Regions from separate parts of the Serratia ficaria genome, predicted to be linked through region 2. Evidence: predicted binding sites of a transcription regulator. Region 2 holds the regulator's gene; each other region holds the start of a gene.
The links. Region 2 encodes CRP, which controls carbon source genes, mostly activating them, when cyclic AMP is high. Its sites were predicted from a motif close to ATGTGANNNNNNTCACAT; they were not measured.
Positions count from the first base shown of each region.

Region 1: CKW09_RS16370 (sugar transporter) is a predicted target of CRP. The motif match lies at 4,474-4,491, and genes of this name have one in related genera.
Region 3: glpT (glycerol-3-phosphate transporter) is a predicted target of CRP. The motif match lies at 1,762-1,779, and genes of this name have one in related genera.

Region 1 covers NZ_LT906479.1:3,448,215-3,455,524, forward strand. The annotation lists gene CKW09_RS24990 (DUF805 domain-containing protein) at 240-383, shown strand; gene CKW09_RS16360 (NAD(P)H-dependent flavin oxidoreductase) at 390-1,448, opposite strand; gene CKW09_RS16365 (MFS transporter) at 1,653-3,050, opposite strand; gene CKW09_RS16370 (sugar transporter) at 3,223-4,413, opposite strand; gene CKW09_RS16375 (Gfo/Idh/MocA family protein) at 4,690-5,868, opposite strand; gene CKW09_RS16380 (LacI family DNA-binding transcriptional regulator) at 6,210-7,244, shown strand; gene CKW09_RS16385 (aspartyl/asparaginyl beta-hydroxylase domain-containing protein) at 7,289-7,310, shown strand, end outside.
Region 2 covers NZ_LT906479.1:4,837,045-4,844,354, reverse strand. The annotation lists gene argD (bifunctional acetylornithine/succinyldiaminopimelate transaminase) at 1-557, shown strand, start outside; gene CKW09_RS22735 (YccS/YhfK family putative transporter) at 598-2,676, opposite strand; gene crp (cAMP-activated global transcriptional regulator CRP) at 2,728-3,360, opposite strand; gene CKW09_RS22725 (OsmC family protein) at 3,741-4,148, shown strand; gene CKW09_RS22720 (phosphoribulokinase) at 4,188-5,057, opposite strand; gene CKW09_RS22715 (YheU family protein) at 5,214-5,447, opposite strand; gene CKW09_RS22710 (hydrolase) at 5,444-6,424, opposite strand; gene CKW09_RS22705 (LysE family translocator) at 6,544-7,146, shown strand; gene CKW09_RS22700 (PhzF family phenazine biosynthesis protein) at 7,156-7,310, shown strand, end outside.
Region 3 covers NZ_LT906479.1:194,322-201,631, reverse strand. The annotation lists gene glpA (anaerobic glycerol-3-phosphate dehydrogenase subunit A) at 1-1,642, opposite strand, end outside; gene glpB (glycerol-3-phosphate dehydrogenase subunit GlpB) at 1-3, opposite strand, end outside; gene glpT (glycerol-3-phosphate transporter) at 2,008-3,363, shown strand; gene glpQ (glycerophosphodiester phosphodiesterase) at 3,564-4,646, shown strand; gene CKW09_RS00875 (transketolase family protein) at 4,685-5,620, opposite strand; gene CKW09_RS00870 (transketolase) at 5,613-6,443, opposite strand; gene CKW09_RS00865 (sugar-binding transcriptional regulator) at 6,809-7,310, shown strand, end outside.

The DNA.
Region 1 (7,310 bases), 1.4 Mb from region 2:
TCAATAAAACAAGAAAGCCAACGCACAGGGCCTAAGCGATTGCACATGATCAACGCCTTGCTCAACAGTTACAAAAAAACCTTCAGCTATTCAGGCCGTGAGAGCCGCCGCCATTTTTAGCGCTGCTCCTGTGCCAACATGCCTGGTTTCTGCTTTATCTGGCCGTTATCGCCAGCAGGGTTAATGAAATCTCCCTCTTCGCGCTGGCGGCGTTTCTGTTGCCCCTGCTGGCGGCGAATGTGCGCCGCCTGCACGATGCGGGTTATTCGGGCGCCTGGTGCCTGACCTGGTTCTGCTTTACGCCCTATGTGATGCTTATCTTCGCCCTGTTTCTTCCCGCCAGGAACATCGATAACCCTTACGGCGATCGCCAAGCGGCATAACCGGCCTCAGGCGTGGATCGCCTCCAGCTCTTCCGCCAGCAGGGCGACCAGCTGAGCAGCCGGCATCGGCCGCGCCAGCGCCACGCCCTGCCCGGCCCACAGCGACAGAAATTCCGCACGCCCCGCTTTGGCCGCCGCCTGGCGAATATCGCCGGTCAGCGCGTTTTGCACCGGGTAAGGCAGAATTTGCCGCTCGAAAGGACGCATGCGCTCCATAAACTGATTGACGATGCCGCGCGCCGGTCGGCCGCTGAAGGCCCATGTCAGCCGGGTGCTGTCGTCGCCGGCGCTGCGCAATGCGCTGCGCCAGGCTTCGGCGATGCCCGACTCCGGGCTGCAGAGGAAAGCGGTGCCCAGCTGCGCCGCCTGGGCGCCAAGCAGCAAAGCGGCCGCAATGCCGCGCCCGTTCATGATGCCGCCTGCGGCGATCACCGGGATTTTCACCGCCGCAACCACCTGCGGGATCAACGCCATCAGGCCAACCGAGGACTGTTCAAAATCGCCGAGGAAGGTGGGCCGGTGCCCGCCGGCCTCGGAGCCCGAGGCGCAAATAAAGTCCGCCCCGGCCTGCTCCCAGGCTTTGGCTTCGGCCACCGTGGTGACGGTGCCGATCACCCGCGAACCGGCCCTTTTAAACTGCGCGACCGTTTCGCGCGGCAGCACGCCGAAGGTAAAGCTGACCACCGGCGGCGCGGCCTCCAGCAACGCCGCAATCTGGTCGCGGCTGTTTTCCGCAAATTTTTGCGGCGTGCCGCCGCTGCCGAGGCCCAGCGCGTCGCGGAACGGCTGCAACAGACGCTGAGCCTGCTGCAGCGCGGCGGCCTCCGGGTGTTGCTCATCGAGAATAAACAGATTGATATTAAACGGCGCGGCGGTCTGCGCCTTGATTTGCCGCACCCGCTCGATAATCACCTCGGGGGCGTACGCCGCCGCGCCGCAGGATCCCAGACCGCCGGCGTTGCTGACCGCAACCGCCAGTTCCGGCGGCGAAGCGCCGTTCATCGGCCCCTGGACAATCGGATAGCGCAACCCAAGCGCGCGGGTAAAAACAGAAGATGCCGTCATCGTTTTCTCGCCTGTTCTCAGTGAATTCGTTTTTCCGCCGGCAGCGCCGCCGGAGCCCGACGGAAAGCATAGCACCCTCTCAGCGCCCCCTTCGTTCAGTTAGTGCTTCATCTGCCGCCGCTCCAGCGGCAGGAAGTGATGCGCCACCGGCCGATCCGGGCCGATACGAAAACCCAGCGCTTCAATCGGCGCCGGCTGGGGAGGTCAGATGTTTTCCAGGTCGATGCCGCGCGTTTTCGGGCCGAACAGCCCAATCACCAGCATGACGATCAGCATGCTGACGACGATAAAGGCAATCACCCCCAACGATCCGCCGTACTGCAGGATAACGCCGATGATGATGCTGCTGAACACCGTCGACAGGCGGCTGAACGAGTAACAAAAACCCACCGCGCGGGCGCGGATGTAGGTGGGGAATACCTCGGACTGATAAGAATGGTAGCTGTAGGTCAGCCAGGCGTTGGACCAGGTGATGAAGAAACCGCAGAGGATCAGCCACAGCGGGTTGTTCTGCAGCGCGAACAGCGACCCGAAAATCACCGTTACCAGGCACGACAGAACGATCTGCCACTTGTTCTCCATTTTGTCGGCATACAGGCTGCACAACAGCGACCCCACCGGATAGGCCAGCGTAATGAAAAAGGCGTACAGCAGGCTGTGGGTGACCGAGGCGCCCTTGCCGGACAGCAGCGCCGGCAGCCAGTTGCCGAAGCCGAAGAAGCCGATCGCCTGGAAGAAATTCATCACCACCAGCATCAGCGTGCGGCCGCGATACTGCGGCGACCAGATATCCCTGAAACGCCCCTGCTTCGGCACCGGCTCGGCCTCGTCGCCCCCGCGCTGCGGGAACTCCGCCGCGTCGGTCACGCCGCAGCGCCGCTCCATCGCCAGCATCACCTGCCTGGCCTGCGGGTAGCGCCGTTGCTGCACCAGCCAGCGCGGGGATTCCGGCAGCCCCTTGCGCACCAGCCAGATCACCAGCGAAGCCACTGCGCCGGCGATCACCACGTAGCGCCAGCCGCTCAGCCCGAGAATAGTCTGCGGCACCAGCCACCAGGACATCAGCGCCACCGTCGGCACCGACAGAAACTGAATGAAAAACGCGAAGGCGAACGCCCGGGTGCGCAGATGCGCCGGCACCCATTCGGTCAGGTAGGTGTCGATGGTCACCAGCTCGATGCCCAGCCCGACCCCCACCAAAAAACGCAGGAAGATAACCCACTCCGCCTGCTGCTGGAACGCCAGCAGCAGCGAGAATACGCCGTACCAGGCCAGCGCGAACATAAAGGTGGTGCGGCGGCCAAAGCGGTCGGCGTAAGGGCTGAGCAGGCTGGCGCCGATGAACAGGCCGAGGAAGGTGGCCGAGGCGAAGGCCGCCTGGTCCGAAACGCCGAATACTCCCTGCGCGCCGGTGTGGAAAATGCCGTCGGCGATCAGGCCGGTGCTGATATAGCCGGTCTGAAACAGATCGTAGAGTTCGAAAAAGCCGCCCAGCGACAGCAGGATGATAAAGCGCCACAGGCCGGCCGACGCGGGCAAGGCGTCGATCCTGGCCGACAGATCCCGCTCATGGATAGGCGAAGCCGCCACAGAGTCACTCACCGTTAACCTCCCATTAACATATTTGATGACTTTCTATGCTAGCGATCCGGCGCCGGAGTTAAATTTTTAATTAGCAGCCTATGAAAAAAAGTTAAGCATAAAACGCTGCAGCGGACTGTTTTACAGAGAGAAAATTTAGCTGCGGCGGCCGGGCCCGGCCGCCGCAGGGGGATTAACGGCTGTGGTGCTGCTGCAGCCGTTCGCTGCGGTAGAAGTTCAGCAGGCACCAGCCGAGGGCGATCAGCGCCAGCGGCGCGCCGACGAAGCCGATGTTGCCCATGCCGAGATGCAGGCTGACCTGGTTGCCCAGCAGCGCACCGCCGCCGATGCCGAAGTTGTACAGCCCGGAGTAGATCGACATCGCCACGTCGGTGGCGTCCGGCGCCAGGCTCAGCACCTTGGCCTGCATCGACAGGCCGATGGCCATGATCGCCATGCCCCAGAAGATGCACAGCAGGGTCAGGTGGTTTTCATCGCCGGAGGCCGGCAGCAGCAGCAGCAGGCTCAGCGCCAGCAGCGCGATGGCGCCGATAAAGAATCCCGAAGGGAAACGTTCGCTGAAGCGGCTGAACAACAGGCTGCCGACGATGCCGGCGGCGCCGAACAGCAGCAGCATCAGGGTGGTGAAGTTCTCGGAAAGCCCGGCCACCGTCTGGATAAACGGCTCGATGTAGCTGTAGGCGGTGAAGTGCGCGGTCACCACGATGATGGTCAGCATATACAGGCTGACCAGCGCCGGGCGTTTGAACAGCACCGGCACGCTGGACAGCGAACCGGAATGTTCGCTTTTCAGCTCCGGCAACAGGCGCCACAGCAGCGCCAGCGCCAGGGTGGCGCATACCGCGATGCCGATAAAGGTCATGCGCCAACCGAGGATCTGGCCAACGACCCGCCCCAACGGCAGACCAAGCACCATCGCCAGCGCGGTGCCGCCGGCCAGCAGGCTCAATGCCTGGGCCTTCTTGCCCGCCGGGGCCACGCGGATCGCCAGCGACGCGGTGATCGACCAGAACACCGAGTGGGCCAACGCCACCCCGGCGCGCGAGATAACCAGCGTGGTGAAATTCCAGGCCACGGCGGTCAGCACGTGGCTGGCGATAAACAGCATGAACACCCCGATCAGCAGCTTGCGGCGCTCGATCTTGCTGGTCAGCAACATGCACACCAGCGAGGCGGCGGCGACGATCCAGGCGTAAATGGTGATGATCAGCCCGACCTGCTCGGTTTGCATCGAGAAGCTGGCGGCGATATCGCTCAGCAAACCGACCGGAATAAACTCGGTGGTGTTGAAAATAAAGGCCGAGACGGCAAGAATGACCACGCGCAACCAGGCGGTTGAGCGGGAGACGTTGGTGTGTTCCATGGTAAACGGGGTCCGGACAGGTGCGGCAAGTAGCGATATTTTAACCAACTGGCGGGATAAATGCGATATGCGTCACATTTTTATTGTATGGAATTTTGTGATCCCCGTCCGCCGCGCCGGGCAGACGGGGATTAACAGGGACTACCGGCTGAGGCTCTGCTGCAGGGCCGCCACCGAAGTTCTCCAGCGCGAACACAAATGGTCGAGCATCGCCTCAAACGGCAGATGCCCCAGGCTATCGGTACAGAAAGACAGTTTCATCGGTTATTCCTTAAATCACTCGAAGTTGACCCAACGGGCGCCGCCGTCGGCGGAACGCACGCAGTTTTCGATCCAGCGCACCCCTTCCAGCCCGGCGTCGATATCCGGATAGACCAGCTGCGCCAGCGCCTGCCGGTCGCCGCGATCGCTGGCGTCGATCGCCAGCGCGAACTTCAGGTAAATGTTGGCCCAGGATTCGGTCAGCCCTTCGGTATGCAGCACGCCCAGCCGCTCATAGGCGTTGCAGTCGTCGTTCAGATACGGCATGCCGCGATGCAGGGTCTGGCCCGGCAGCCCCTGCACCTCATAACGCAGCTCGCTGGGGTTGACGTCGCTCCACTCCAGGCTGGCCTTGCTGCCGACGATGCGAATGCGCTGGCTGCTCATGGCGCCGGCGTTGACCGAAGAGGCCCACATGCGCCCTACCGCGCCGTTGGCGTAACGCATCATTACCAGCGCGTTGTCCTCCAGCGGCGCGCGCGCAGGAATAAAGCTCTGGCGATCGCAGAGCAGCTCGCGGATTTGCATCTGCGGCATGATCAGCTGCGACATGTAGTAGGTGTGGGTAGAGAGATCGCCCAGCACGAAGCTGGGCCCGGCGACGCGCGGATCGACGCGCCATCGCTGCGCTTCGTTGACCTGGTCGCCGTCGTCGGTGGCGTTAAAACCGTGGGTGTACTGCAGATCCACCATGCGGATCTCGCCGATCTCGCCGGCGGCGATCATCGCGCGCATCTGCAGCAGCAGCGGGTGGCCGGAGAAACCGTAGGTCACGCCGACGATGCGGTTTTTTTCCGCCGCCAGCGCCTTGATCTCGCGCGCCTCGCGGCTGGTGAAGAACAGCGGCTTTTCGCAGATGACGTGCAGCCCGGCCAGCAGCGCCGCGCGGGCAATCTCATAATGGGTGCCGTTCGGCGTGGCTATCGACACCACCTCGATACCGTCCTCGCGCTGCGCCTCCCGGCTGAACAGCAGGCGGTAATCGGCGTAGCAGCGATCGGCCGCCACGCCGAGGTTGACGCCGAATTCGCGGCCGCGCTCCGGCACGATATCGAACGCCCCGGCCACCAGCGCAAAGGCGGTGTTATCCCGCAGGGCCCCGCAGCGGTGTTTATACCCCACCTGCCCGAGCCGCCCGCCGCCCACCATCGCCCACCGCAACGGACGGGCTATTTTTCTTTCGCCATTCAACATGTCTGCTCCTGAATTCCGGGGATTGAATCAAATTGCACCCGGGTGCAAAATTGGATGCAACCGGGTGCAAAATCAGGTGGCAAATCGACCGTAAAACCAGAGCCACTTGCCGTGGACTATTGGAGATGGCTAAAAATAAGTCAAATTCAGCGAGTGATATTTGCCCGCCAGGATCACAATTCGCACAAAAATACGCCGCACCGCGCCTGCCGGCTCTCACGCCGGGAGGGCGCGGCGCGGCGGCGTCTCCCGCTTGGCGAAAGGCTGTGCTAATCTGTTGAACCTTACCGTTTTTTCAGAGCGGTATTTCAGCGACCCGAAGCGTTCACCGCGAGCGAAGGATGATGGCGAAGAAACCCGGTTCTACCCCGCAAACGACGGCCCACAAGGCGACCGCCAGCGACGTGGCGGCCCGCGCCGGCGTCTCGAAATGGACGGTATCGCGCGCCTTTACCGACGGCGCGTCGATCTCCGAACATGCGCGGCTGCGGGTGCAGGCCGCGGCGCGCGAGCTCGGCTATCGCCCCAACCTGCTGGCGCGCAGCCTGTCGAAAAAAAGCACCCGCATCATCGGGCTGGTGGCGGACGAGCTGAAGAATCCGCACATCTTTCCGTTGCTGGATGAGGTCACCCGCCAGCTGCAAAGCCGCGGTTACATGGCGCTGCTGCTGAATATCACCTCGGAGGGCGATTATGAATCCGCCCTGACCCTGGCCGACCAGATGCAGGTGGACGGGCTGCTGTTCCTCGGCACGGTGCTTAACGAGCGGCTGATCCGGCTGGCGCAGGATATTCATCGCATTCCGCTGGTGGTGCTCTACCGCTACAGCGAAAGCCCCTATATTCAGGTGCTGGCCACCAACGGCTACCAGGCCGGGCGCGAGATCGGCGAACTGTTTGCGCAGCAAGGCTACCGGCGCATCGGCTATCTGGCGGGGCCGATCAGTGAATCGACCCAGCTGCGGCGGCTCGACGGCTTTCGCGATGCGCTGGCGGAGCAGCGGCGCGAAGTCAGCCTGGTGCTGCAGGCGCCGCACTATCAGCGCCAATGCGGGCTGGATGCCGTGAGCGATTATCTGGCCGCCACCCCGCCGGCGCAGCGCGTCGAGGCCATTTTTTGCGAGAACGACATTCTGGCGATCGGCGCGATCGACGCCCTGCGCGCCACGCCGGGCGCCGCGCCGATCGCCGTGGTCGGCTTCGACGACATCGAGCTGGCGGCCTCCCCCAGCTACCAGCTGACCACCTACCGCCAGCCGATGCAGGCGCTGGTGGCCGACGGCATCCATTGCCTGACGCAGGCGTTTGAACCCGGCGGCCAGCGGCTGTATGCCGGCGAGCTGGTCATTCGGCGCTCGCACCTTAACAAGCAATAGCGTCAAAAGACGGCGGAAAGCCCGGTTACTGATTCGAGGTCACTATGTCAGCTATTTACGATTGGT
Region 2 (7,310 bases):
TGCTGGTGTTTGACGAGGTGCAAAGCGGCATGGGCCGCAGCGGCAAGCTGTTCGCCTATATGCATTATGGCGTGACGCCGGACATTCTCACCACCGCCAAAGCGCTGGGCGGCGGCTTCCCGGTCAGCGCCATGCTGACCACCGAAGAGATCGCCTCGGTGATGCAGGTGGGCACCCACGGCACCACCTACGGCGGCAACCCGCTGGCCTGCGCGGTGGCGGAAGCGGCGCTGGACGTGATCAATACGCCGGAGGTGCTGAGCGGCGTTGAACAACGCCATGGCCTGTATGTCGACGCCTTGCGGAAGATTGGCGAAAAATACCGAATTTTCACCGACATTCGCGGCATGGGGCTGCTGATCGGCGCGGAGCTGACGCCGCAGTATCAGGGGCGGGCGCGGGATTTCCTCACCGCCGCCGCCGCGCGCGGGCTGATGATCCTCAACGCCGGGCCGAACGTGATCCGTTTTGCGCCGTCGCTGGTGGTGGAGCCGCAGGATATCGAGGCGGGCATGGCGCTGTTTGAACAGGCGGTGCAGGACGTGATCAACGCCTGAACCCGGCGTGCGACGATTGGGGCGCGGCCATGCCGCGCCCTTATTGATCGCGCAGCTTGCGTTTCAGCCAGATGCCGTGGTGCGGGCGCTGGCTCCAGGCCAGCGACGAAATGGTGTGCATCACGCTCAGGTGCGACAGGATGCGCCGCAGGTGGCGTTCCATCTCGGTGACCGGCATGTCGGGATGCAGATCCGGCGGCTGCATGATGCCGCTGTTGCTGCTGCTCGGCCCGTCGTATTCCAGCCGCTGCTGGCAGCTTTGCAGCGCGATTTCACAGGTTTGCAGGTACTCTTCCGCCAGCGTTGGCGTCAGCATGTAGTGCTCGCGCGCCAGGATGGTCATGGCGTTGAGGTGCTCGACGATAAACTGGCTGTGGGTGACCCACAGCCGCATATCCGCCAGATAATCCGAAGCGAATCCCGGTTCCTGCATCGCCTGATTCAGCGAGGTGAACAGCGCATTATGCGCCTGATTGACCTGCATGCGCGCATAGGCCAGCGCGGCGGGATCCGGCTCCCGTTCTTCCAGCATCAGCCGCAGCGCGCGCTGATCGTTTTCCAGCGCCTGGTGCGCGTTTTTGCGCAGCAGGCCGCTTTGCCACTGCGGCCACAGCCAGATGGTGCCGCCGAAGACCAGCACGCAGCCAATCAGCGTATCGACCAGGCGCGGCACCAGGAAATGGGAGCCGTTCAGCGCCAGCAGCTGCAGGGTGTACACCGCGGTAACCGTGAAGCCGATGACCGCCAGCCCGTAGTTTTTCCGCGAAACCAGGTAGGCCAGCAGCGTGATCGCCAACATGATGCTCAGGGTTTCGGCCTCCGGCAGCTGCAGCCGCAGCAGGCCGGCGGCGATCATCAGCCCGGCCAGGGTGCCGAGCGCACGGTGCTGGATCCGCACCCGGGTGGCATTGTAGCCGTTCTGGCTCACCAGCATGATGGTCAACAGGATCCAGTAAGGCTTGGGCAGGTTGAACATCATCCCCAGGCTGCTGCCGAGCGCCAGCGTGACGCCCAGCCGCGCGGCGTTGCGCAGGGCGTTGGACCTGAACGACAGGTAGCTGGCCAGCGCCGGCCAGAACGGCAGGCGGCTCTGATTGGCCATCAGATCGCGACGGTACAGCGGGCGCTGGGTGCGCAGCAGGCGGGCGATGCGGCTGAAATGGTAATAGCAGAACTGGCCGACCGGGTTGTCGGCATGCTGCGCCGCCACCTTCTCCAACGCCGCCAGTTCATGGGTCATATTGAAGCGCTGCGAATGCTGATGATAGAGGATATCGTGCGCCACCACGCGCAGCCGGCCGGCGATCACCTGGGCGTTGCGGCGGATAATCGCTTCGGCCTGGCTTTGCTCCACCAGTTTTTGCACCTCTTCCGGCTGATGCAGGCTGACGGTAATGTGCTCCTGCAGATCCAGCGCCACCTGGAAGGTGCGCAGCAGGCGTTTTTGCTCCAGATTGCTGGCGTGCGGCAGGAAGTTGAGCTGCTGATACAGCAGGCCGATCAGATCCATCACCTTTTGCTGGCGCACCAGCAGCGGCGGCAGCGCGGTTTGCGGATCGGTGTGCTGGGTCAGCAGCGAATATTTGGCCTCGCAGTAGTCCGCCAGCTCCAGATACAGCTGGCTCAAAGACTCGCGCATCGGCTGCTCTTTCCACAGCTTGAACCAGAACCAGGTGAACAGGCCGTACCAGGCGGTGCCGATGACGTACAGCAGCGGCGCCTGCCAGATCGGCACCGTACCGGCCATGCTGAGGGAAAAAATGGCGGCCACCAGCGCCGCCGGCAGCAGCCGGGCGTGCAGCGGGCTGATTTCCCCGCTGACGCCGAGCAGCAGCGCCAGGCCGAGCATCAGCGCCGGCAGCGGCACCTGCCACAGCAGCGCCTGTTGCAACAGCAGGCTGCTGAGCGCGAACAGCGAACCGCCGACGATCAGACGTTTAAAGAAGCGTTTATGGGGCGTGTCCAGCCCGGCGATGTTGCAGCAGGCGGGAACCAGCGAAAACAGCAGGCCGAGCTGCAGCTGGCCAATCAGCAGGCCGAGCAGTACCGGCAGGCACAGCACCAGCGTTTGCCGCAGTGCGTAGTTGACTTCGGGGTGGTAGATCAGGCGGCGCCACATCGCAGGCTGCAGATAAAAAAACGGCGCATCGCTGCGCCGTTTTTTCAGTGATTAACGCGTGCCGTAGACGACAATGGTTTTGCCGTGGGCGGAGATCAGGTTTTGGTCTTCCAGCATTTTCAGAATACGGCCAACGGTTTCGCGTGAGCAGCCGACGATCTGGCCGATTTCTTGACGGGTGATCTTGATCTGCATGCCGTCCGGGTGGGTCATGGCATCAGGCTGTTTCGCCAGGTTCAGCAGGGTTTGCGCGATGCGGCCGGTAACGTCCAGGAAGGCGAGGTTGCCCACTTTCTCGGAGGTGACCTGCAGGCGGCTTGCCATCTGGGCGGACAGGCGCATCAGGATGTCTGGGTTAACCTGGATCAGCTGACGGAATTTCTTATAGGAAATTTCAGCCACTTCACAGGCGGTCTTCGCCCGAACCCAGGCGCTGCGCTCCTGACCTTCTTCAAACAATCCGAGCTCGCCGATGAAATCCCCCTGGTTGAGGTAGGACAGGATCATCTCTTTACCTTCTTCATCCTTGATCAGCACCGCTACGGAGCCTTTCACGATGTAGTAAAGCGTTTCGGCCTTTTCACCTTGGTGAATCAGCGTACTCTTCGATGGATATTTGTGGATATGGCAATGAGACAGGAACCATTCGAGAGTAGGGTCTGTTTGCGGTTTGCCGAGAACCATTCGCTGTTATCCTCTGTTGTTATCGCTGCCTTGTGTCACAGGGGTCAGAGTTCCCTGTAAAACGTGCCTGTAGCCGTTGTCTGAGCGAGGGCTATCGGCAGGTTTTGAGGCGTGTCATAAATATACGCTGTCGCTCTAGCATATTAACTTGCCGGGAGAGCTGCAAGCTACATTCTATTAACATACCGGTAAAGGAGCCTTTCCCTGGGCGTTTCCCTGAAATCAGTGTCCCGGAAAGATTTATTGCGGCTCTGTTTGTAGCACAGAGTAAGGCGGGTGTCTTGTGTTGTCTCGCTTCAGCATGATTAGCATCAGGTTCCGTTGCCTGTTTCTATGCGAAAGCGTACCCTGATTTTAAGAAATCAACCGGAGTGACCAGTATGCAGGCAAGAGTCAAGTGGGTGGAAGGGTTAACGTTTCTGGGTGAATCGGCGTCAGGCCATCAGGTGCTGATGGACGGCAACGCCGGCGACAAGGCGCCCAGCCCGATGGAAATGGTGCTGATGTCGGTGGGCGGCTGCAGCGCGATCGACGTGGTGTCGATCCTGCAAAAAGGCCGCAACGACGTGCGCGACTGCGAAGTCAAACTGACCTCCGAACGCCGCGAAGAAGCGCCGCGCCTGTTTACCCGTATCAACCTGCATTTCATCGTGACCGGCCAGCATCTGACCGACAAGATCGTTGAGCGGGCGGTCAACCTGTCGGCCGAGAAGTATTGTTCGGTCGCGCTGATGCTGAACAAGGCCGCCAGCGTGACCCACAGCTTCGAGATCCGCAGCCCGGAATAACCGGTTAACGGGCGCGGCCAGCGCTGCGCCCGTGCGCTATCATTCGATCTTCTTGCCTTCCAGCAGCCGTTGCACCAGCGGCGCCATAATCAGCTCCATCGCCAGCCCCATTTTGCCGCCCGGCACCACCAGCGTGTTGATGTGCGAGATGAACGAGCCCTGCAGCATCGCCAGCAGGTAGGGGAAATCAATCTGATCCAGCCCGCGGAAGTGGATCACCACGAAGCTTTCATCCAGCGAGGGGATCGCCTTGGCGGCGAACGGGTTGGAGGTGTCCACCGTCGGCACGCGCTGGAAGTTGATGTGGGTGCGCGAGAACTGCGGCGTAATGTAGTTGATGTAGTCTTCCATCGAACGCACGACAGAGTCCATCACCGCCTCGCGGGAATGGCCGCGCTCGCCGGTATCGCGGATCAGCTTCTGGATCCATTCCAGGTTGACTATCGGCACCACCCCGACCAGCAGGTCGACATGGTTGGCCACGTCGTTGTGTTCGGTGACCACGCCGCCGTGCAGGCCCTCGTAAAACAGCACGTCGGTCGGCGCCGGCAGCGGCTCCCAGGGGGTGAAGGTGCCGGGCACCTGATTGTAGGGCACCGCCTCGTCATAGGTGTGCAGGTACTTGCGCGAGCGGCCGGTGCCGTTTTTGCCGTACTCGATAAAGCTCTGCTGCAGCAGGCCGAAATCGTTGGCCTCGGGGCCGAAGTAGCTGATATGCCGCCCCAGGTCGCGCGCCTTGCGGATCGCCGCGTCCATTTCCGGCCGGGTATAGCGGTGGAAGCTGTCGCCTTCGAGCTCCGCGGCGCGAATGTTGAGCTGCTGGAAAATCTTGCGGAACGCCACGCTGGTGGTGGTGGTGCCGGCTCCGCTGGAGCCGGTCACCGCGATAACGGGATGTTTGGCAGACATGATGGTTGTCACTCCGTGTTAAATGCGCCGGCGTCAGATTCAGATATGGTTATGGGTTTGTTTGACGCCCTTTCGCCGGGGGCAAAATCTCGCGCGCTGGTTTGCAATGGCCCATTGTTACCTGATTTTTTCCGTCAGTCATAGAACCGATAACCACTAAATTTCTTCCTGCCCGGCGCGTAGCTGCCCGCGCGGCATGATGTTGACGGTTTCATGCAGCTCCGACCACATCAGCACCACTTCGCCGCTTTTCAGCTGGCGGCGCACGTCTTCCACCTTCTGTTCCAGCGAGCGTTCATGTTCGCCGTAGTCGGTGCCTTCCCGCAGCACAAAGGATTCGATCAGGCTGTTCAGGGTGTCGGTTGCCAATTCTTTCCAGGGGATAATCACGTCGGGATGTCCAGATAAGGGGATAGCCAGGATGGAATGCGATATTCCAGCCACATTTGCGGTTTTTTCAGCGTGCCGCCAACGAAGCCGACGTGGCCGCCAAACTCGGTCAGCTGGTATTCGATGTTGCGCGGCAGGTTGGCGACTTCGGGGATCACTTCATCGGTCATGAAGGGATCGTCCTTCGCATGGATGATCAGCAGCGGCGTTTGGATCGCCGGCAGCAACGGCAGCGCGCTGCAGCGCCGGTAATAATCGGTGGCGTCGCTGAAGCCGTGGATGCGCGAGGTGATGGCGTCGTCGAACTCGCGGATGCGCCGCAGGCGATTGAGCTGCGGCAGCCTGAGCGGCAGGGTGTCCGGATAGTGCAGCAGCTTGCGGGTGGCGTTTTGCTTCAGCTGCCCCAGCAGATAGCGCTGATAAACGCGGGAAAATCCCTGATCCATGCGGAACGAACAGGGTTCCAGCATCAGCGGCGCCGATACCACCACCGCCGCCTGCAGCAGGCTGTCGGCGCCCTGCTGGGCCAGATAACAGGCCAGCATGTTGCCGCCGAGCGAGACGCCCACCGCGGCGGTCGGCGCCGTACCGTAAGTGGCGCGCAGCCACTGCAGGAAGAAGCGGGCGTCTTCGGTTTCACCGGAATGGTAGATGCGCTGCTTGCGATTGGGCACGCCGCTGCAGCCGCGAAAATGCATCACCACGCCGAGCCAGCCTTTTTCGCGCCAGGCGTTGAGCAGGCCGTGTGCGTACGGGCTGTAGAAGTTGCCTTCCAGGCCGTGGAACAGCACCACGCGCGGTTTGTCGCCGGCCAGCGCGGGGTCCTCGCTCCAGGCGAGATCGACAAAATCGCCGTCGGGCAATTCCAGCCGCTGCCAGTGCGGTTTCAACAACACGCGGCGGCGCACCAGCCGCGGCAATAGCGTTTGCAGGTGCGGATTGCTGGCCCCGCTCAGGGGGCGAAAAGATTCATGCATAACCTGAATAAAAATCTTGTTGGCGGCTATTGTGAGATCAATAGCGCACTGTTAGCTTCAATACCATGAATTGACAATAATACTGCAAAAAAGCGACCTGGGTGAGGAGCACCCGCCTCATGGAACTGAGTTTATTTCTTTCGATGTTAGGCTTCCTGTGGGTAGCCGCCATCACGCCTGGCCCCAATAATATGTTACTGACCACCTCCGGCGCCAATTTCGGCTTTATGCGCTCGCTGTGGCTGATGATCGGCATCATGCTCGGCATGCAAAGCATCCTGCTGCTGGTGGCGTTCGGCGTCGGCAGCCTGATCCTGGTTTACCCGTCGCTGCACCTGATCCTGAAAATTCTCGGTAGCCTGTATCTGCTGTGGCTGGCGTGGAAAGTCGCCACCGCCGCCTATGAAAAGCTGGAGACCGACGTGGCGCCGCCCAAACCGGTGCGTTTGTATCAGGGCTGGCTGCTGCAGTTCCTCAACCCCAAGGCCTGGCTGATGGCGCTGGGCGCGGTGGCGAGCTTCAGCCTGGCGGGCGACGAGTATAACCATTCCATCGCGGCGATTGCGTTGGGCATTCTGGTGGTGAATATTATCGCCGGCATTATCTGGCTGGGATTCGGCACGGTGATCGGCCGCCTGCTGCGCAGCAAGAAAGCCTGGATTATCTTCAACGTTTCCATGGGGTTGTTGACCGCAGCCTGCGTGTTGCTGATCTGGCACTGAGGACATGTTATGACGGAAAACTATTTCCACGTCGTCGCCTTTACCGGTGACGGCCTGCGCGGCAATCCGGCCGGCGTTTGCCTGTTGCCGCAGCCGCTGCCGGCGGCGCGGATGCAGGCCATCGCCAACGAAATCGGCCTGCCGGAAACCAGTTTCGTCTGGGA
Region 3 (7,310 bases), 570 kb from region 2:
CATCATCCGCCTCCTGCTCCTGGTCGCCGCGGGCGTCGAGCCCGCACAGGCCCTGATAAACCCAACGGGTGAATTCACTTTCGCGCAGCGCATCGCCCCAGGCGATCGGCCGCACGCCTTTCCAGCGTTCGTTGAGGAAATGCGACAGCTGATCGAGAGATTGCTGCGGCGTGCTGACCCTGAAACGCGTCAGCAGACCGGCGGCGCGGCAGGCGCACAGCTCCCCCTGGCAGGGGCCCATGCCGACCCGGGTGCGCCGGCGCAGATCAACCAGGTTGTTGACGGTCAGCGAATTGACCGCATAGCACACCTCACCGACGGTCACCGCTTCGCATTCGCACACCAGGCCGTTGTCGAGCCGATCGCCGGCCGGCACCTGGCTAGCGAGATCGCCGTGGCGATATACCGCCGAACCGCGAATGCTGGCGGGCAGAGAAACCACGCGGCGCGCCGTTTCTTCCGCCGTCTGACGCGAACCGGGCAGCGCCGCCTGCGCGGTGGTGCAGGGGCTGTTCAGGCCCAATTTTTCACACAGCTTGTCGGTGGCCCACTGCGCCATCAGCCGATAGGTCATCAGCTTGCCGCCGGTAATGGTGATAAACCCCTCCAGCCCGTCGCGTTCGGCGTGGTCGAGCAGCACGATGCCGCGGCTGACGTTGCGCCCGTTCGGGTCGTCGTCGCTGGCCACCAGCGGCCGTACGCCGGCATAGGCGCGCAGAATGCGGGTCTGCGCCAGCTCGGGCGCCAGCAGCGCACCCTCGCGGATCAGGATGTCCACCTCCTGCGGCGTCACCTGCATGTTGTCGATCTGGTCGTAGTCGATATGGGTGGAGGTGGTGCCAATCAGCGAGATGGTGTCGCCCGGCACCAGAATGTCGGCGTCCGCCGGTTTGCGGCAGCGGTTGATCACCCGGTTGTTGATGCGATGGCCGAGGATCAGCAACGCCCCCTTGGCCGGGAACATGCGCACCCGCAGATCGGCGTATTCGGCAATCTGCTGGCCCCAAATGCCCGCCGCGTTGACCACCATGGCGGCGTGCAAATCGTACCTTCTCCGGTTTTGATGGTCGAAAACGCGCACGCCGGTCACGCGATCGCCCGCGCGCAACAAACCGACCACCTGATGATAGGTGAGGCTCCGCGCGCCGTGCTCACGGGCGTCCAGCATGTTGGCGGCGGTCAGGCGGAACGGATCGACGGTGCCGTCCGGCACGCGCACCGCGCCGATCAGCGCCGGATTGGCCGCCGGCTCCAGGCGCAGGGCCAGCTGTGGATCGATCGCCTCGGCGTCGATGCCCGCCGCGCGGCAGGCGGCGATAAACGGCTGCTGATAGTCCAGCGGATCCTGCGGCAGGGTGATGAACAGCCCCTCTGTCGCTTCGATGCAATGGTGGGCGATGCGTTTCAGGATGCGATTTTCTTCGATGCATTCACGCGCCGACTCGCCGTCGGTGACCGCATAGCGCGCGCCGCTGTGCAGCAGGCCATGATTGCGGCCGGTGGCGCCGGTGGCGATATCGTGGCGCTCCAGCAGGATGCAGCGCAGCCCCCGGCGCGCGCAGTCGCGCGCAATGCCGGCGCCGGTCGCGCCGCCGCCGATGATGATCACATCCGTTTCGTCGTCCGCCGAATGGCTGCTCATAACGTTCCCCCAGGATCCGTGGTGATGCTCCCTATTGGGCCACGGTTACTGAGGGTTTTGTTTGATAAGGAACAATAACGAACCTTAAACGAAAGAAAAATGTCCACAAAAAACCATGAATGTGATCATTGTCACGATTTTTGGCCCTTTTTCTATTTCATAACGTTAACGAATCGCTCAAAATCCGCCGTAGTTTCATAAAAGTGTAACATTTGCGCCATTCATCACAGCGACACCAGGCGTATTTGACTAGGATGGCGCTCGTTATGGAACAAAAAAACACCACATTCGATATCCGCTCAATCATCAAATGAACGTAAAAGGTCATATTGATGTGATAACAGATAAAGCCATCGGAGGCGCTCATGTTGAGTATTTTTAAGCCGGCAGCACACATTTCCCGTGTGCCGGTCGACAAGGTCGACCCGCTCTACCGTAAATTGCGCTGGCAAATTTTTATGGGGATCTTCTTCGGTTATGCCGCCTACTATCTGGTGCGCAAGAACTTCACCCTGGCAATGCCGTACCTGATCGATCAGGGTTTCAGCCGCGGCGACCTCGGTTTCGCGCTGTCGGGCATTTCCATCGCCTACGGTTTTTCCAAATTCATCATGGGTTCGGTCTCCGACCGCTCCAACCCGCGGGTATTCCTGCCCGCCGGCCTGATCCTCGCCGCGGCGGTGATGCTGTTCATGGGCTTCGTGCCATGGGCCACCTCCAGCATCGCGGTGATGTTCGTGCTGCTGTTCCTGTGCGGCTGGTTCCAGGGCATGGGTTGGCCGCCGTGCGGCCGCACCATGGTGCACTGGTGGTCGCAGAAAGAACGCGGCAGCATCGTTTCGGTGTGGAACTGCGCCCACAACGTGGGTGGCGGCCTGCCGCCGCTGCTGTTCCTGCTGGGCATGGCCTGGTTCAACGACTGGCACGCGGCGCTGTACATGCCGGCCTTCGGCGCCATTCTGGTGGCCCTGATCGCCTTCGGCCTGATGCGCGATACTCCGCAGTCCTGCGGCCTGCCGCCGATTGAAGAGTACAAGAACGACTATCCGGACGACTACAGCGAGAAAGCCGAAGAAGAGCTGACCGCCAAGCAGATCTTCATGCAGTACATCCTGCCGAACAAGCTGCTGTGGTACATCGCGGTCGCCAACGTGTTCGTTTACCTGCTGCGTTACGGCATCCTCGACTGGTCGCCGACCTACCTGAAAGAAGTGAAGCACTTCGCGCTGGACAAGTCCTCCTGGGCTTACTTCCTGTACGAATACGCCGGTATCCCGGGCACCCTGCTGTGCGGCTGGATGTCGGATAAAGTGTTCAAGGGCAACCGCGGCGCCACCGGTGTGTTCTTCATGACCCTGGTGACCATCGCCACCGTCGTTTACTGGCTCAACCCGGTCGGCAACCCTGGCATCGACATGGCCTGCATGATCACCATCGGCTTCCTGATTTACGGTCCGGTGATGCTGATCGGCCTGCACGCGCTGGAGCTGGCGCCGAAGAAAGCCGCCGGCACCGCCGCGGGCTTTACCGGCCTGTTCGGTTACCTGGGCGGCTCGGTCGCCGCCAGCGCCATCGTCGGCTACACCGTGGACTACTTCGGTTGGGACGGCGGCTTTATGGTGATGATCGGCGGCAGCGTCGGCGCAGTACTGCTGCTGTTGCTGACCATGCTGAGCGAGAAAAAACACCACGCGGAAATCGCCGCCGGCAAACGCGGCTAAGCATTATCGCATCATCTTTACCCTATGAATTTCGAGTTGCAGCTAGGCGGCCAGCTCACTCATCCCCAGGCGCTTACTTTAGTAAGTAACTGGGGTGAGTGAGCGCAGGTAACAACGCTGCAACTTGAAAGGCGACGGGTAAAAAGGCCGCACTGCGGCCTTTTTACTACCCTGCCCCCAACAACATGGAGAACCACAGAATGCGGACTCAAGTTAAAGCCCTGCTGACAGGGATTATCCTCGCCACCTCAATGGCCGGCGCCGCCCATGCCGCCGATGACAAGGTGGTGATCGCCCACCGCGGCGCCAGCGGCTACCTGCCGGAACACAGCCTGCCGGCGAAGGCGATGGCCTACGCGCAGGGTGCCGACTTCCTCGAGCAGGATCTGGTGATGACCAAGGATAACGAGCTGGTGGTGCTGCACGATCACTATCTCGATCGCGTGACCGACGTGGCCGAACGCTTCCCGGACCGCGCGCGCAAGGATGGCCGCTACTACGCCATCGACTTTACGCTGGCGGAAATCAAATCGCTGAAGTTCACCGAAGGCTTCGAGATTGAAAACGGCAAGAAGGTGCAGGGCTACCCTGGCCGCTTCCCGATGGGCAAATCCGACTTCCGCGTGCACACCTTCCAGGAAGAGATCGAGTTCGTGCAGGGCCTGAACCACTCGACCGGCAAGAACATCGGCATCTATCCGGAAATCAAGGCGCCGTGGTTCCATAAGCAGGAAGGCAAGGATATCTCCAGCAAGGTGCTGGCGGTGCTGAAACAGTACGGCTATACCGGCAAGGGCGACAATGTCTACCTGCAGTGCTTCGACGCCAACGAACTGAAGCGCATCAAAACCGAGCTGGAACCGAAAATGGGCATGGATCTGAAGCTGATCCAATTGATCGCCTATAACGACTGGCAGGAAACCTACGAGCAGAAGGCCGACGGCAAGTGGGTGGAATACGACTATGACTGGATGTTCAAGCCGGGCGCGATGAAGAAAATCGCGGCATACGCCGACGGCATCGGGCCGGACTACCACATGCTGGTGGCGGCGGACCAATCCAAGCCGGGCCACGTCGTGCTGACCGACATGGTGAAAGAGGCGCATGCCAGCAAGCTGGCGGTGCACCCGTTCACCATCCGCGCCGATGCGCTGCCGAAATACGTCACCGACGTGAATCAGCTGTATGACGTGATTTACAACCAGGCGGGCGTCGACGGCGTGTTCACCGACTTCCCTGACAAGGGCGTGCAGTTCCTGCAAAAGCAGGGCCAGCACAAGTAACGACAAGGGCGCCGCAGGGCGCCCCGATTCACCCACTGCTAACGCATCTTCTGCGCCAGCGCAGCAATAGACACCGCGTCAAAACCGTGGTGCTGACGCAGCCAGCTGCGATCGGCCGCCGCCGCATATTCGCCATCGGGAATACCCAGACGCCTAAGCGGAATGCCGACACTCGCTTCGGCCAGCACTTCCGCAACCAGGCTTCCCAACCCGCCATTGACGTTATGTTCTTCAACCGTTATCACCGCTTTGCAGGACTTCAACGCCACCAGCAACGCTGCGGTATCGCAAGGACGAATTGAAGGGACGCTGACCACTTTGGCCTGAATCCCCACGTCGACAAGCCTTTGCGCAGCATCGACAACTTCATGTACCGTCGATCCGGTTGCTACCAGCGCAATGTCTTCACCTTCGCGCAGCGTCACCACCGCCCCCGGCACAAACTGATAGCTTTCATCATACAACTCCGGCAGCGCCTTGCCATCCAGGCGAATATAAACCGGCCCCTGATAGCCAATGGCATAATCGATAATCTGCCGACATTCTCGCGGTGAAGAGGGCGCAAAAATCTGAATATTGCCGAAGCCGCGCATCACCGCCAGATCATCGATCGCATGGTGGGTACTCGCCAGCGGGCCATAGCTGGCCCCTGCGTTGAGACCGAACAGTTTGACGTTGGTATTGTTGTAACAAACGTCCACTTTAATTTGCTCATTGGCGCGGGAGATGAGGAAGGGCGCGGCGTTACAGGTCACCGCCACTTTCCCGCCCAACGCCAGACCGGCAGCCGTTCCGACCATGCTTTGCTCGGCGATCCCTACGTTAACCAAGCGGCCTGGGAATTGTTTAATGAAGGGGGCAATTTTTGCCGTCGACGTTGAGTCAGCCACCACCGGCACCAGATCAACACCGCTTTCAACTGCATCAATAAACGCTTGAACCATTACGCTCGCCAGGTGTTCTGCATTACTCATCTTTCAGTTCCTCCAGTGCCAGTGCAATTTCTTCGCCTTTCGGTACCCGGTGATGCCATTCCGGGCGCCCCTGGATAAAGGAAATACCGGCACCTTTCGTGGTGTTGGCGATAATAACGTTGGGTTTACCTTCCTGTTTTAGCCCTTCCAACGTCGCAACCACCGACGCCATGTCATTTCCCCGACACTCGGTTACCCTCATACCGAAGGCTTTCCATTTATCGGCCAGCGGATCGGTGTTCATAATTTCGTGGGTCGGCCCTGCCAACTGGAGGTTGTTCTTGTCATTTATGATGACGAGGTTATCTAGCCCGTAGTGCGCCGCAGCCAACGCAGCTTCCCAGTTACTGCCTTCTGTCAGTTCGCCATCGCCGGTAATTAGAAAGATACGGCGGGCGCTATTGCTTTTTTTCGCAGCCAGCGCCAACCCCACAGCAACAGGCAAACCGTGGCCCAGCGCTCCGGTGTTGAGTTCGATACCCGGGGTTTTCTGCCGTACCGGGTGGCCAGGAAGATGAGAGTTTGCATGCTGATAAGTCTCCAGCCAGTCAACGGGGAAGAAACCCGCTTCGGCCAGCACGCAGTAGTAGCAGCCCACCGCATGGCCTTTGGACTGGATGTAGATGTCGCGCTGGTCGTCAGCGATACGATCCGGCGCAACATTCAGAATGCGAAAGTAGAGTGCGGTGATCAGTTCAACCTGAGAAAGGTCGGCTCCGGTATGCCCACCGGCAGGGCTGTTGGCATTCAATCTGACGATGTGGCGACGTATCGCGCGAGCTTTACGCTCAAGTGCCTGGACATCATAGCTATAGGGATTCATTTAATACCTCTGAATTTATTTTCAAATCGGAATATTTATTCCAACAGGGACTAAAAAACCAGACATCCCCAGAAAAGGCATCGCAAGGCTTCCGCCGCTGCATCATACTCAGGAACATTCAGCCTCCTTACCACCAAGCCTATCTGCGCCTGGATACTTTTTCAGTTGACCTGAAAGCATCAATGAATATATATTCACTAATGACTCTTTATTCAATTATGCAATCGCTGCTCTGTTTTTGTCCATAGCTGATTTGGAGTATTGGCGAAAGTTAGATATCCATCACACTTAAATGTCTGTTCTTTTCGCGTATGATAAATGGCTCTAACATAATGGCTGCACGTAAATGATTTTCGGGGAAATATATGGCTAGGCAGGATGAACAACGGCTATTGATTAAGATTGCCACGCTCTACTATCTTGAAGGACGAAAGCAGTCCGATATTGCTCAACTTCTCTCGCTTTCTCAGTCATTTATCTCCCGCGCGATTACGCGTTGCCAAAAGGAAGGCGTGGTCAAAATTAGCGTTGTTCAGCCATCGAATATTTTCCTGAATCTTGAAAAAGGCCTGGAAGATCGCTACGGAATTAAACAGGCCATCGTGGTGGATACCGAAGAGGACGCCAGTGATCACACCATTAAGCGCGCCATCGGTTCCGCCGCCGCCCACTATCTGGAAACTCGCTTACGGCCGAAAGATCTGATTGGCGTCTCTTCGTGGAGCTCAACAATCCGCGCCATGGTTGATGAGGTTCACGCCCAGAATCTGAAGGCTAACGGCGTTATTCAACTGCTGGGCGGTGTGGGGCCTAACGGTAACGTGCAGGCAACCATACTCACCCAAACCCTGGCGCAACATCTGAACT